DNA from 3 places in the Paenibacillus sp. UASWS1643 genome. Region 1 is predicted to be linked to each of the others. Evidence: a T-box and tRNA genes for the amino acid it is inferred to sense, from the RefSeq annotation. Region 1 holds a T-box; the other regions hold tRNA genes.
What was found. A T-box is a leader RNA that pairs with one kind of tRNA and senses whether it is charged. The one in region 1 lies ahead of leuS (leucine--tRNA ligase), so its partner is inferred to be a tRNA-Leu.
Positions count from the first base shown of each region.

Region 2: it has a tRNA-Leu gene. The T-box ahead of leuS (leucine--tRNA ligase) is inferred to sense a tRNA for this amino acid. The anticodon was not compared.
Region 3: it has a tRNA-Leu gene. The T-box ahead of leuS (leucine--tRNA ligase) is inferred to sense a tRNA for this amino acid. The anticodon was not compared.

Region 1 covers NZ_VXKZ01000096.1:99,631-103,920, forward strand. The annotation lists gene FE296_RS05550 (CvfB family protein) at 1-217, shown strand, start outside; gene FE296_RS05555 (class I SAM-dependent DNA methyltransferase) at 347-1,117, shown strand; gene FE296_RS05560 (phosphotransferase family protein) at 1,344-2,300, shown strand; T-box leader at 2,412-2,681, shown strand; gene leuS (leucine--tRNA ligase) at 2,760-4,290, shown strand, end outside.
Region 2 covers NZ_VXKZ01000095.1:75,085-79,374, reverse strand. The annotation lists gene FE296_RS05005 (sensor domain-containing diguanylate cyclase) at 1-402, shown strand, start outside; gene FE296_RS05000 (winged helix-turn-helix transcriptional regulator) at 453-815, opposite strand; gene FE296_RS04995 (Gfo/Idh/MocA family protein) at 1,039-2,031, opposite strand; tRNA gene FE296_RS04990 (tRNA-Leu) at 2,257-2,341, shown strand; gene FE296_RS04985 (hypothetical protein) at 2,447-2,671, opposite strand; gene FE296_RS04980 (sn-glycerol-1-phosphate dehydrogenase) at 2,791-3,945, shown strand; gene FE296_RS04975 (helix-turn-helix domain-containing protein) at 4,167-4,290, opposite strand, start outside.
Region 3 covers NZ_VXKZ01000103.1:178,567-182,856, forward strand. The annotation lists gene xynC (glucuronoarabinoxylan endo-1,4-beta-xylanase XynC) at 1-1,497, shown strand, start outside; tRNA gene FE296_RS10660 (tRNA-Leu) at 1,635-1,718, opposite strand; gene pelA (pectate lyase) at 1,892-2,845, opposite strand; cyclic di-AMP (ydaO/yuaA leader) riboswitch at 3,274-3,405, shown strand; gene FE296_RS10670 (C40 family peptidase) at 3,411-3,875, shown strand; gene FE296_RS10675 (carboxymuconolactone decarboxylase family protein) at 3,947-4,276, opposite strand.

The sequences.
Region 1 (4,290 bases):
AGACAAACTGCTCGCTTTCATGAAAGAACGCCCTATGGGTGGCATGCCTTACTCGGATGCAACTCCGCCGGATATTATCAAGCAACGCTTTGGCATCAGTAAATCTGCTTTCAAGCGTGCCTTGGGCAAATTGATGAAGGACGGACTGGTGGTCCAAAAGGAAAGCTGGACGTATCTGTCCGAATCTGCTCCTGCGGATCAAAGTGAAAACAAATAATCTTCTTGATTAAATAGTTGTAATATGGAACTCGGATAAGGCAGGGATAGGCTGGGTAAACACCGGATGCCCCTGCTTTTTCTTTTGTTAACAGGATTAGAAAATGAAATTGAAAGTGCGGTGCCTGACATGTCTTACCGGAAATTTGCCTATGTGTATGATGAATTAATGGAAGATATGCCTTATCCGGACTGGATAAGGTTTGCAAGAACAGCATGGGAAAAGCATGGAATGCCCAAAAGTGTCGCTGAACTTGGCTGTGGAACGGGCTCCATTACGATCCCGCTCGTGAACTCCGGTTTCGAAGTTACAGGCATTGATCTCTCAGCAGATATGCTGTCGGTTGCACGCAGCAAGATGGAGGCTACGCCTCAAGGTCATCGTTTGTATCGGGAAGGCAGTGTCCGTTGGGTGCAGCAGGATATGCGGGAATGGCGAGTTCCGGAACCTGTGGATTCGGTGATATCCTTCTGTGATTGTGTCAATTATTTGCTTGAACAAGAAGATGTCATTCGTACATTCCAGCGCACATATGAGATGCTGAAGCCTGATGGAACGTTCCTGTTTGATGTGCATCATCCCAATACCCTTATTCGTTATGATGAGGAGCAGCCTTTTGTACTGGATGAGCGCTCCGTGTCGTATATTTGGACTTGTGATCTGGATCAGGATCGCTGTGAGATCGAGCATCATCTCAGTATTTTTTCGCGTGTGGATGATGGTAACAAGGATATGTACCAGCGGTTTGAAGAAGTTCATGTCCAGCGTGCATATAATCCGGACTGGATGAAGCTGGAGTTGTCCAAGGCAGGTTTTAGAGACGTGAAGGTATATGCGGATTTTGAATGGAAAGAGGCCGGAGACAACGCACAGCGCTTGTTCTACGTGGCTGTGAAGTAAGAGCGAATAATGAGAACTGTCCTTATGTATGGTGCATAAGGGCAGTTTTTTTTGTTTGATTTTTTATGGGAGAATGAATAGCAATACATTCTTAAATAGGGTAAAGGAATGCAAGAAAAGACATAACGACGTGACAAAAAGTATTGCCTGTTATAATAAACGAGGCGATAATGGTTGGATAGTAAGCGTTTTCCAAGGAATTCAATAGTCGAGGTGAGGTGTAAAAATGGAAAGTACATATAAAACAAGACTTACGTCAGAACAATTGAATGCCATAATAGAGCAGCATTTCTCTGCAAGTATACAGGACTACAAGGAAATGGTAGATGGCTGGGCCAATCATGCATATCTCATTACACTTAGTGACGCACAGCGAGTGGTACTCAAGATTGCACCGTCGGCTTCGACAAATCTGATGCGCTGTGAGCAGGATCTCATGATTGCCGAGGTTGAGGCACTACGCCTCATCACGGAGCTACAGGATGTTCCCGTACCCCAAGTGCTGGCTTATGATGATTCGTTAACCATGGCTTCAGCGCGTTATTTTATCATGGAGTACATGTCTGGAACACCCTATAATCAGGTCAAGGATCAGTATTCTGCGGAAGAGCAGGAGGCCATTGAACAACAACTCGGTCGGTACAATCGTCGAATTAATGAAATCAAGGGTGAGAAGTTTGGATATTTCTCGGAGCAAAAACAGCGTTATTCCACATGGAAAGAAGCATTTATGAATTTGATGGATGACATTCTTACCGATGGTGAAGAAGCCGGAATTACATTTTCGATCGATTACCCTGAATTGAGACGTTTGATTGAAGAAAAATCGAATGTGCTGGATGATGTCAAAGAACCTGTGCTTGTGAGTTGGGATCTGTGGGATGGCAATGTTCTAGTAGACGCAGGTCGTATCACAGCGATTATTGATTTTGAACGTTCACTGTGGGCAGATCCTCTGATGGAGCATTATTTCAGTCATTTTAACTATACGCCTGGTTTTGTGAAAGGGTATGGGCATGCGATTACGACTGAAAGTGAGCTGAAAAGAAGAAGCCTCTATGACTTGTACTTTGATCTGGTGCTACGCATTGAGTGCGCTTATCGTCAATATGATAATCAGGAACATGTGAATTGGACCATTCATAATCTGGAGGAAGGCATTGAGCGTTTTCGGTTATCCTGAACAGCAACCAGCGTTATGAACGGTACGAACCGTAGACTTCAAGATGGCGATTATAACGTGTAATATTGACTTTGGGCTTGCTTTTTTATATAATGGTCCCGATATTGTATACATATTTCGATGATAAGGATCAGTAGTAATTCCTGTACATAACAGAGAGCCGGCGGTTGGTGCAAGCCGGTTGACAGTGATTTGCGAACTCGCCTTGGAGAAATGCGGTGATTACACCATTCTGTTTAACCTGCTTGTATAAAGCTGGGGTTCAGGAATGGAAATCCGCATCGGTTAACCGCCGTTACAGGTCCAAAGGGAGTGGATGACGAAGCACGTTCGTCCGCTAACTAGGGTGGTACCACGGGAATTCAACCTCTCGTCCCTAGCGCTGCAAACGCTACGGGATGCTGAGGTTTTTTTGTTGCAATTAAAGCTAAAGCGAATAACCTGAAGGAGGAACAATAGATGAGTGAGAATAACCAGCCGAAACACGGCTATCAGCCACAAGTCATGGAAAAAAGTTGGCAGCAATACTGGGATGCAAATAAAACGTTTAAAACGGGTGAGGACCCTGCTAAACCGAAATTTTATGCACTGGATATGTTCCCTTATCCATCCGGTTCAGGTCTGCACGTAGGTCACCCGGAAGGATATACGGCAACTGATATCGTTTCCCGTTACAAACGTATGCGCGGTTACAATGTATTGCACCCAATGGGTTGGGACGCTTTCGGTCTGCCTGCTGAGCAGCATGCACTGGATACAGGTGAACATCCACGAGATATTACATTCCGTAATATTGACAATTTCCGTCGCCAGATCAAATCGCTCGGTTTCTCTTATGACTGGGATCGTGAGATCAGCACAACGGACCCTGAATATTATAAATGGACACAATGGATCTTTATCCAGCTGTACAATAAAGGCCTGGCTTATGTGGATGAAGTTGCAGTTAACTGGTGTGAAGCCCTTGGAACGGTACTTGCTAATGAAGAGGTTATTGATGGCAAGAGTGAACGTGGTGGTCATCCGGTTGTACGCAAACCGATGCGTCAATGGGTTCTGAGAATTACCGAGTATGCAGAGCGTCTGTTGGAAGACCTGGAAGAGCTGGATTGGTCTGAAAGCATCAAGGATATGCAGCGTAACTGGATCGGTAAATCGACAGGTGCAGAAGTTGTATTTGCCATTGAAGGTCGCGAGGAAGTTATCAAGGTGTTCACCACCCGTGCGGACACATTGTTTGGTGCGAGCTTTGCAGTACTTGCTCCGGAACATGAATTGGTAGAAGCAATTACAACTGATGACCAACGTGAAGCGATTCAGGCTTATCAGGAGCAGGCTTCTCGTAAGAGTGATCTGGAACGTACGGATTTGGCCAAAGACAAAACAGGTGTTTTCACTGGCGCTTATGCAATCAATCCCGTTAATGGTGCAAAACTGCCGATCTGGATTGCTGATTACGTTCTTGCAGGTTACGGTACAGGCGCGGTTATGGCTGTTCCGGGTCATGATGCACGTGACTGGGAATTTGCGAAGCAGTTCGGTCTGGATATCATCGAGGTTATTCAAGGTGGCGACGTTACACAAGAGGCATATTCGGGTGATGGCGCGCATGTGAATTCCGATTTCCTGAACGGACTGAACAATGAAGAAGCGGTTGCCAAGATGATTGCTTGGCTGGAAGAGAACGGCAAAGGACAAGGGAAAGTAACCTATCGTCTGCGTGATTGGCTGTTCAGCCGTCAGCGTTACTGGGGTGAGCCAATCCCGATTCTGCATCTGGAAGACGGAACGATGAAGACAGTACCGGAGGATCAACTTCCACTGCTGCTGCCTGATATCGACCAGATCAAACCTTCGGGTACAGGAGAATCACCACTGGCGAATGTTACGGAGTGGGTGAATACGGTAGATCCGGAAACGGGAATGAAGGCACGTCGTGAGACCAACACCATGCCACAATGGGCGGGTAGCTGCTGGTATTACCTGCGCT
Region 2 (4,290 bases), on a different contig from region 1:
CCATTCTCCATTATTGTTCTGGATATTGACCGCTTCAAGTCCATTAATGATACATTCGGGCATCATGCTGGGGATGAAGTATTGAAACACATTGCCAATATCATTCAATTGTCTGTTCGACCAGAAGATGTCTGCGCCCGGTTTGGTGGAGAGGAATTTGTAGTCTTGTTAAGAAATTCCGAGTCTAACGTGGCTTTTGAGATTGCTGAACGTATCCGAATAACGGTCGAAGAAAGCATATTGCCTATAGATCGTTCCGTCACCATCTCGGCTGGAATTGCTGAATATCCGAAGCACTCCACAACTTCCACAGAACTGTTTCACTTGGCGGATAATGCATTGTATCAAGCGAAGGAAGACGGGCGTAACCGTACGGTTACGATCCAGACGGTTATTAAATAAGCAAGCAAAGAAGCTGTTCCCTAAAAACTAGGGACAGCTTCTTTTGTGTTTTATACCTCTTGCGAGGATCTGGCCAGAACCTCATTTGTATACGTTTCTCCCCAATCTCGCATGCTGAAGATAATCGGCCGTAACGTTTCACCAAATGGTGTGAGGGAATACTCCACTTTAGGTGGAATCTGGGGGTATATTTCACGATGAACAATTCCGCTGCTTTCCAACTCTCGAAGTTGCAGGGTGAGCATACGCTGGGTGATTTCAGGAAACAATTTTCGGATCTCGTTAAATCTCAAAGGACCGGAGAATAAATGATACAAAATGGCACCTTTCCATTTGCCTCCGATCACACTGAGGGTAACTTCCACGGAACAGCCGTATGGCGCGGGACATAGCTTGGTAGCGTCCTTTTTCATTATAAGTACACCTCCACTTTAGGATGATTTTCTATGGTATCTATTTGGGTGGTTATATTTCATAAAGTACGTATAGTTCATGAAAGAGCATATCACTTATGATGCAGATTATAAACCCTAATTATAGTCGAAGACAGATGTGTTGATGTCTATAAGATAAAAAAGAGCCCCGGTTTCAGGCTCTTCTCTGGATGTATAAAATATGATGATGAGCGTATATACGCTACTTCAGTGACGATAGAATGGAGTCACATAGAGCCATCGTTGCTATATTATCCTTGGCGCTGGAATGTGGGACAGTCTGATTCTGGCAACACGCGATAAAGTGCACCATTTCACCAACAAACCCGCGTAGATAAAGGTCGCGATAAGCTCCTGACATAGGAGATCCGGAAGGTGTATATACAGTATCTTGCTCCTCGAGAGATTTCCAGGGAAGGCTGGTCGAGCTTCGGGATTGATGGACAGTAAGTGTGTTGATCTCTTCAGCTGACGCAAATCCGTTGTCAAAGGTGACGACTACACTTTCACTCTCCCGTGACCAAGCACTCATGCCGGCAAAATAAGCGCTGCCTACTACGTTATTCTCAAAAACAAGGGAAATGCTTTGATTAATGTGTTCCCCATCCTTCACGGTTGTGCCTGTAACCCGTGTTACTTCTCCGAATAAGTAACGCATCAGATCGACCATATGTATGGCAGCGAGCTTCATGAACTGTTCCTCATCCTTGCAAAATGGGGTACTGTCTACAGCGAATTTCATCTGGAATGAACGTACCTTACCTAGCGAACCACTATCAATGAGCTCCTTCAGCTTCATGTATACGGGAGCATAACGTTTCATAAAACCGACCATGACAACGACGCCAGCCTGCTCGGCAGCTTCTGCTACAGCTGCGGCTTCCGCTGCATTCCATCCGAGCGGCTTATCCACGTATACATTCTTACCAGCCCGAATGCATTCAAGGACAAGAGCGGTCTGATCTACAGGCTGGGCGACCACAACGACTCCGTCACAAGTTTCCTGCTGTAACATAAGCCCAGCGTTATCATACGTTTTTCCGTTGCTGCCAAATCGCAGCAGAGCTGCTTCAGAGCGTTCCATACTGCGTGTGGCAATGGCCTGGATCTGCGCTCCGGCTTCAACAACAGAAGGGTAAATATTCGTGGATGCATGAAACCCGGCACCGATAAAGCACAGATGGGTTGTTTTCAAGGTGGATCTCTCCTTCATTTTTGCGTTTGTATGGATTATAGATGGTATATTTGTTTAATGTTACGATAGGGTGTTTGAAGTTGAGAAAAAAGGACATATGTCCTATCTTGAATAAAAAAAGAAGTTGCATTTTTATTTTGGAGCATGTATACTCTGAATTACGGTAAAACAAGGAATTGCTTCACCGGAACGCTTTTCATCGATGGATGAGGAGATACATATTATGCGGTCGTGGCGGAATTGGCAGACGCGCACGGTTCAGGTCCGTGTGGGCTAACCCCCCGTGGAGGTTCGAGTCCTCTCGACCGCATCTAACAAAAAAGGTTCGTGAGTTGCTCTAGGGCAATTCACGAACCTTTTTTTATTTTTTGGATCATTCGTGTGAAGCCTGCATTTTGCTACCAGCATGCCAATACTAATGTTGCCGCTGGCGCAGAATGACTGCCGTGATGATCCCGGCAATGGCTCCTGCAATACCAAATAGCGTAACACTGGCAACCACTTCGAGCGACTGGAGACGAAACAAAAAAGAGATACCGCTACCAAAGGTGGTTCCGGCCAGAAAACCGAGCGAAATTCCTAATTCTTTCGTTAATTTCATTGCTTCACCTACTTGGAAATGTGAGATATGGATTTGCAAATATTGGGTACAGGCAGTAAAGTGTGATCAGGAAAATCATCACATTTTATTTCCTTTTTTATCTTGTGGTTTTAACCCGTTAATTATGCATGATATCTCATATGGGAGGGTAAGAGCGAATGAATATGAACGAACGAATTGCAGCATGGAATGAGGAAGCACAACAGTGTGCTTGCGGTCATCAACACCGGGTGGTGGATATGCTGATTCATCTGGAAGCTGGGGCCATTCAGAGGTTACCGGGTTATTTGTCTGAGCAAGGATATCGTCAGGTGACGGTTGTTTATGATCGACATACGTTTCAGGCGGCCGGATCTGATGTGCTGAGCAGTGTTCGCGAAGCGGGAATACATGTGGATGAGATCGCTCTGCCGGAAAATCGTGCGGGTGATATCATTGCGGATGAAGCGGCTATTGTACAGGTCATGTTGGGTGTGAAACTGGAAAGTCAGGCTGTAATTGCGGTGGGTTCAGGTACCATTCATGATCTGGTGAGATTTGTTTGTTCCAAAATGAACAAGCCCTTTGTGTCCATACCGACAGCGGCTTCAGTGGATGGGTTTACCTCTGCGGGTGCACCCTTAATTGTAAGCGGCGTCAAACAAACATTTCAGGCTGTTCCGCCGGAGGCTATCTTTGCCGATCTGGATATTCTGGAGCAAGCCCCGCAAGTGATGACAGCTGCCGGATTCGGAGATATGCTTGGTAAATATACTTCACTTGCAGACTGGATTGTTTCTCGTGAACTGGGCGGAGAACCGTTCTGTCCAGTTGCTTATCGGATGACAGAAGAAGCGCTGAATACCTGCATAGATCATGTACAAGCTATTGCGGAGGGGCGAGCAGAGGGAGTAGCTGTATTAATGGACGCATTAATTGTTTCCGGTATCTCCATGCTGATCATTGACCATTCCCGTCCGGCATCCGGAGGTGAGCATCATCTGTCTCACATCTTGGAGATGGATCTGATGCAAGCGGGAGAAAGACCGGTTCTGCATGGTGCCAAAGTTGGCGTAGCTTGTGCATTGCTTACGGTGAAATATAAAGAGCTTGCACAGACATCTGGTGAACCGGTGTTTGGGATATATGACCAATTGCCGGAGGCTTCTCAGCTCATTGCATGGTTGGAACAAGTAGGTGGACCTGTGACTACTGAGCAACTCGGTGTAACCCCTGAGATGGTGGAACATGCGTTCAACACAGCGCATACGCTTCGTCCTCGATATACGGGGTTGAGATATATCAATGAAGTGTTGAACACGAGGTTAGGATGACCTTTTAGAGAGAATGGTCATGATGAAATGCATAAACTTAGCTTGTAGCGGGCTTTGATGGCTCTCCTAGGGAGCAAAAGGCAAAAAAGGGGAGGTTATCTGACACTTCTGATGGAATAGCCAGAACAGTGCTTCAAGTCCGAGAGAGAAGGTATGCATTTCATTTTAAAAAGACTCTGACCTCCTAAGAGGAGGTCAGAGCCTTTTGGCTGTTCGCTTATTTAGTTGTTGCGACGATCTTTCAAGATGACATCTGCGAACAAAATAGTTTTCGGGATACGGAAAAATTGCTCCGCTTGTTCCTGAAACGCAGCAGAAGGCAGTGTTCCCTGATGCAGCCATTTG
Region 3 (4,290 bases), on a different contig from region 1:
CAACGTGAAACTGCTTTTGGTAATGATCAGAATCAGTTAGGCTTCTCCATTCTCAGGATCTACGTTGATCCAGATTCCAATAACTGGTATCGTGAAGTTGCCACAGCCAAACGGGCTATTGAAAAGGGGGCAATCGTATTCGCATCCCCATGGAATCCTCCGAGCAGTATGGTTGAAACATTCAACCGTAATGGGGATACAAATGCCAAACGTCTGAAATACGACAAATATGCCGCATATGCGCAACATCTGAACGACTTTGTATCCTACATGAAAAATAACGGTGTAGATCTGTATGCCATTTCGGTACAAAATGAACCGGATTATGCTCATGACTGGACCTGGTGGACTCCACAAGAGATCCTTCGATTCATGAAAGAAAATGCTGGTTCCATTCAAGGTACCAAAGTCATGGCACCTGAATCCTTCCAGTACCTAAAGAACATATCCGACCCAATCCTGAATGATCCGCAGGCCCTTGCCAACATGGACATTCTGGGAGCACATACGTACGGAACTCAGATTTCGAATTTTGCCTACCCCCTCTTTAAGCAAAAAGGAGCTGGCAAAGAACTGTGGATGACTGAGGTGTATGTTCCGAACAGTGACAACAATTCAGCAGACCGCTGGCCTGAAGCACTAGAAGTTTCCTATCACATGCACAATGCCATGGTAGAAGGTGATTTCCAGGCCTATGTGTGGTGGTACATCCGCAGACAGTATGGTCCGATGAAAGAGGACGGTACCATAAGCAAACGCGGGTATAATATGGCCCATTTCTCCAAATTTGTACGTCCTGGCTATCTCAGAGTGGATGCAACCAAAAACCCGGATACGAACACATTTGTTTCTGCCTACAAAGGGGATAACAAGGTCGTTGTCGTAGCAATTAACCGTGGAACTTCGGCCACAAGCCAAAAATTCGTTCTGCAAAATGGTAATGCCTCCACGGTGTCCTCATGGATTACGGACAGCAGTCGCAACCTGGCAAGCGGGGCCTCGCTTAACGTATCCAATGGAGCCTTCACGGCACAGCTCCCACCTCAGAGCGTAACAACTTTTGTTGCCAACATTACTGGCGGGAATAACGGCGGAAATACAGGTAGTGGCACTACTTATGAAGCCGAGACCGGAACAACTCTTACGGATGCTACCATTGAAACGATCTACCCTGGTTACACTGGCTCCGGGTATGTTAACTTCAATGCGATGACTGGTTCAGCCATTCAATGGAACGCCATTAACAATACGATTACAGGCACCAAAAATGTAAAGTTTCGTTATGCGCTGGAAAGCGGCACTCGGAACCTCGACATTTTTGTGAACGGAACCAAAGTCATTAGCAACGAGCCCTTTCCGGCTACGGGAAGCTGGTCCACATGGGTTGAAAAAACAATACAGGTCCCCATGAACACGGGCACCAATACATTGAAAGTGGTCACTACCGGATCCGAAGGACCGAATATTGACAGCGTTAATGTTACCGCAGCACAATAAACGTTCCGTATGGCTAATGGAAGACATTTGCTGTACGTGCAGCTAAGCACTAAGTACTCAAATCTAAAGTTAATGTTATATCAAAAAATGCAAAAAAAGACTCCTTAAGCGTTAGCTTAAGGAGTCTTTTTATTAAATGCGGTCGAGAGGACTCGAACCTCCACGGGGGTTAGCCCACACGGACCTGAACCGTGCGCGTCTGCCAATTCCGCCACGACCGCATATTGTATCTCCGTGATCAATATCGGCGACAAGAATTAATATATCATGCGGAATCTATCATGTCAACACTGAAAATAATAACAATAATACCCGAACCAGACGTCCATGTCGATTCGGGTTTTACCTTTAACTATTAATAGCTTGGTTCATTAAAACGGAAGCATACTGCAAATTACAGCTTGGAAGGCCAGTTGCCATACCATGCGTAACCGCCTCTTCTTTCTTTATCAATATCACTTAATTTGTATTTAACTACCCCGTCACGACCAATAAAGATTGGTCTATCCGTTCCTATCTCATAGAAGCGTGCCCAAATTGGTGCAGCTTTGGAATCAGCGATAATTTTACTATCTCCATTAGCTCTTTCATATTTGTACCCCGTAATTTTCACCTTGTTAAACCAAGCCTCCGCTCCTTTAATGGATGCGGTAATTTTAGCGTTAGCAGGTCTGGTTTTCAGAAATTTAACAATCGTTACACTCTCTCCAGCTGTCAGCGATGGCACTTCGTAGATTCTTGCGCTCGCTGGTTTAAGGGAACTGGAATCATGTTGTTGTCCCCATGCTGTCAGCTTACCACCTGAAACGACTTGTGTATTCAAAATCGCCTCCACACCTTTGGCAACTGAATTTTTACTACGGTTAGCAAGTGTGCTGTCGATAAACGAGAAATCACCTTTGCGTGCTGCTACTTCATCCAGCATGATCATTACATTAATCATGGCATCATCATTGTAGGTAATGTGCTTGTGATATCCGGAGCTTTGGTAAACTTGTGGCCATCCGCCGTTTGAATACTGCATGTTGATCAAAAAGTTAATTCCTTTGATTGCAGCTGTGGAGTATCGCGGATCATTTGTCTTTTTAAATTCCTTCGCCAATCTTCTAATTTCTGAGTATGTAGCCTTGTTGTCTATCGTGGACTTCGCCCACTCTCCACTTGTCTGTTTATAATCTTTTCTCCAACCTCCATCCGGCAGCTGGTTCTTCAAAATATCAGAAATACTCGCTGTAGTACCCGATGCATCCGCGGCAGATACCGTCCCTACAGGAAGAACTGCCATTCCAACTGCTGAGAACACCATCGTACATGCCAGGACAAAAGTAATTATTTTCTTCGCTTTCAAATGCAACACTCTCCTATGTTCATTTTTATAAATCTTCCACTTCTACTTTACCTATGATATACGCCCCCAAACCTCCTTTATTTGTATTTATCGCATAATAAAATCAATTTTAATCCAATATGTGGATTGGATAATCAGATAATATGCAAAAAATCGATTTTTGTCAATATATGCAACTTAATGAATATAATCTCTCTAATTCTACATAACGGGATAGTCCTTTTAACTCATGACAAACCTATTTATTTATCCAAATTCGTCTTAAACGAATCATTAATGACGTTTTTGTCATGAATGATTCCCAAACTTGATCCCTTCTTTCATATAAAAACCTTAATTCCGCTAACATTGAGGTATTACGAAGGGTTTTAAATGGGTTTGACAATTACGCATTTATGCAATATAGTTTCAAATAGTTACAAAAACTTAATTATTCATTGCCGAGTTTCATGTTTGAAAACGGGGGAACCAATTTGGGTGAATTATTCTTATACATAGGAAATATAGGGAACCTTCTACCGAACCCTTAGCTAACTCCGTAGGCATCGAAGGGAGAACATTGATTTTGAAAAAACTGATTATCTCCATTTTTGGAGCAGCTGTATTATTTACATCCGGGGCAACAAGCACAGAGGCAAGCAGTATCAACTCCGTAGTGAACAACATGACAGGTATACCTTACAAATGGGGTGGCACGACTGTAGCCGGCTTCGACTGTTCTGGTTTTATGAGATATCTTTTCAACAAATACAGCATTGAATTGCCACGTACTTCACAGCAGCAAGCCAAAGCAGGTACGCCTGTATCGAAAAGCAACATTCGCACAGGTGATCTGGTGTTCTTCAATACGATGGGCAAAGGCATTTCACATACAGGTGTATATATCGGCGGCGGACAATTCGCTCATGCCTCCAGCAGTAAAGGTGTAAGCATCACGAAGTTATCGAATCCATACTTCAATGATCGTTACGTAACAGCACGTCGGGTAACTGGACAGTTTATGTATGATAAAATGTTAGGTAAAATGTAATTCACATACAAAAAGGCATCGGTTATTAACCGGATGCCTTTTTTGTACTTAAAAAGTATGTTGTATTGCTTTTAATGCAGCGCCTTCTGCACTCGCATCGCACCCTGAGACAGGGCATGTCCGCCTCCAACAGCTCCGGCCACGGCTACGGTCTCCATAATTTCCTGATCTGTTGCTCCCTTGGCACGGGCTTCTTCTACATGGTAGAAGGTACATACCTCATTGTTGGCAAACAATCCAATACCAAGCGCAATTAGCTGTTTTGTCTTTGCATCAATCACGCCAGGTTGGAAACATTCTCCGGTAAACTCATGATATGACTTCACCACACCTGGCAGTACATCGCTTAATGCTCCAATCTGATCCTTGTAGGCATGAACTTTATCATTCATCAATGTCATGGCTCGTAGCACAC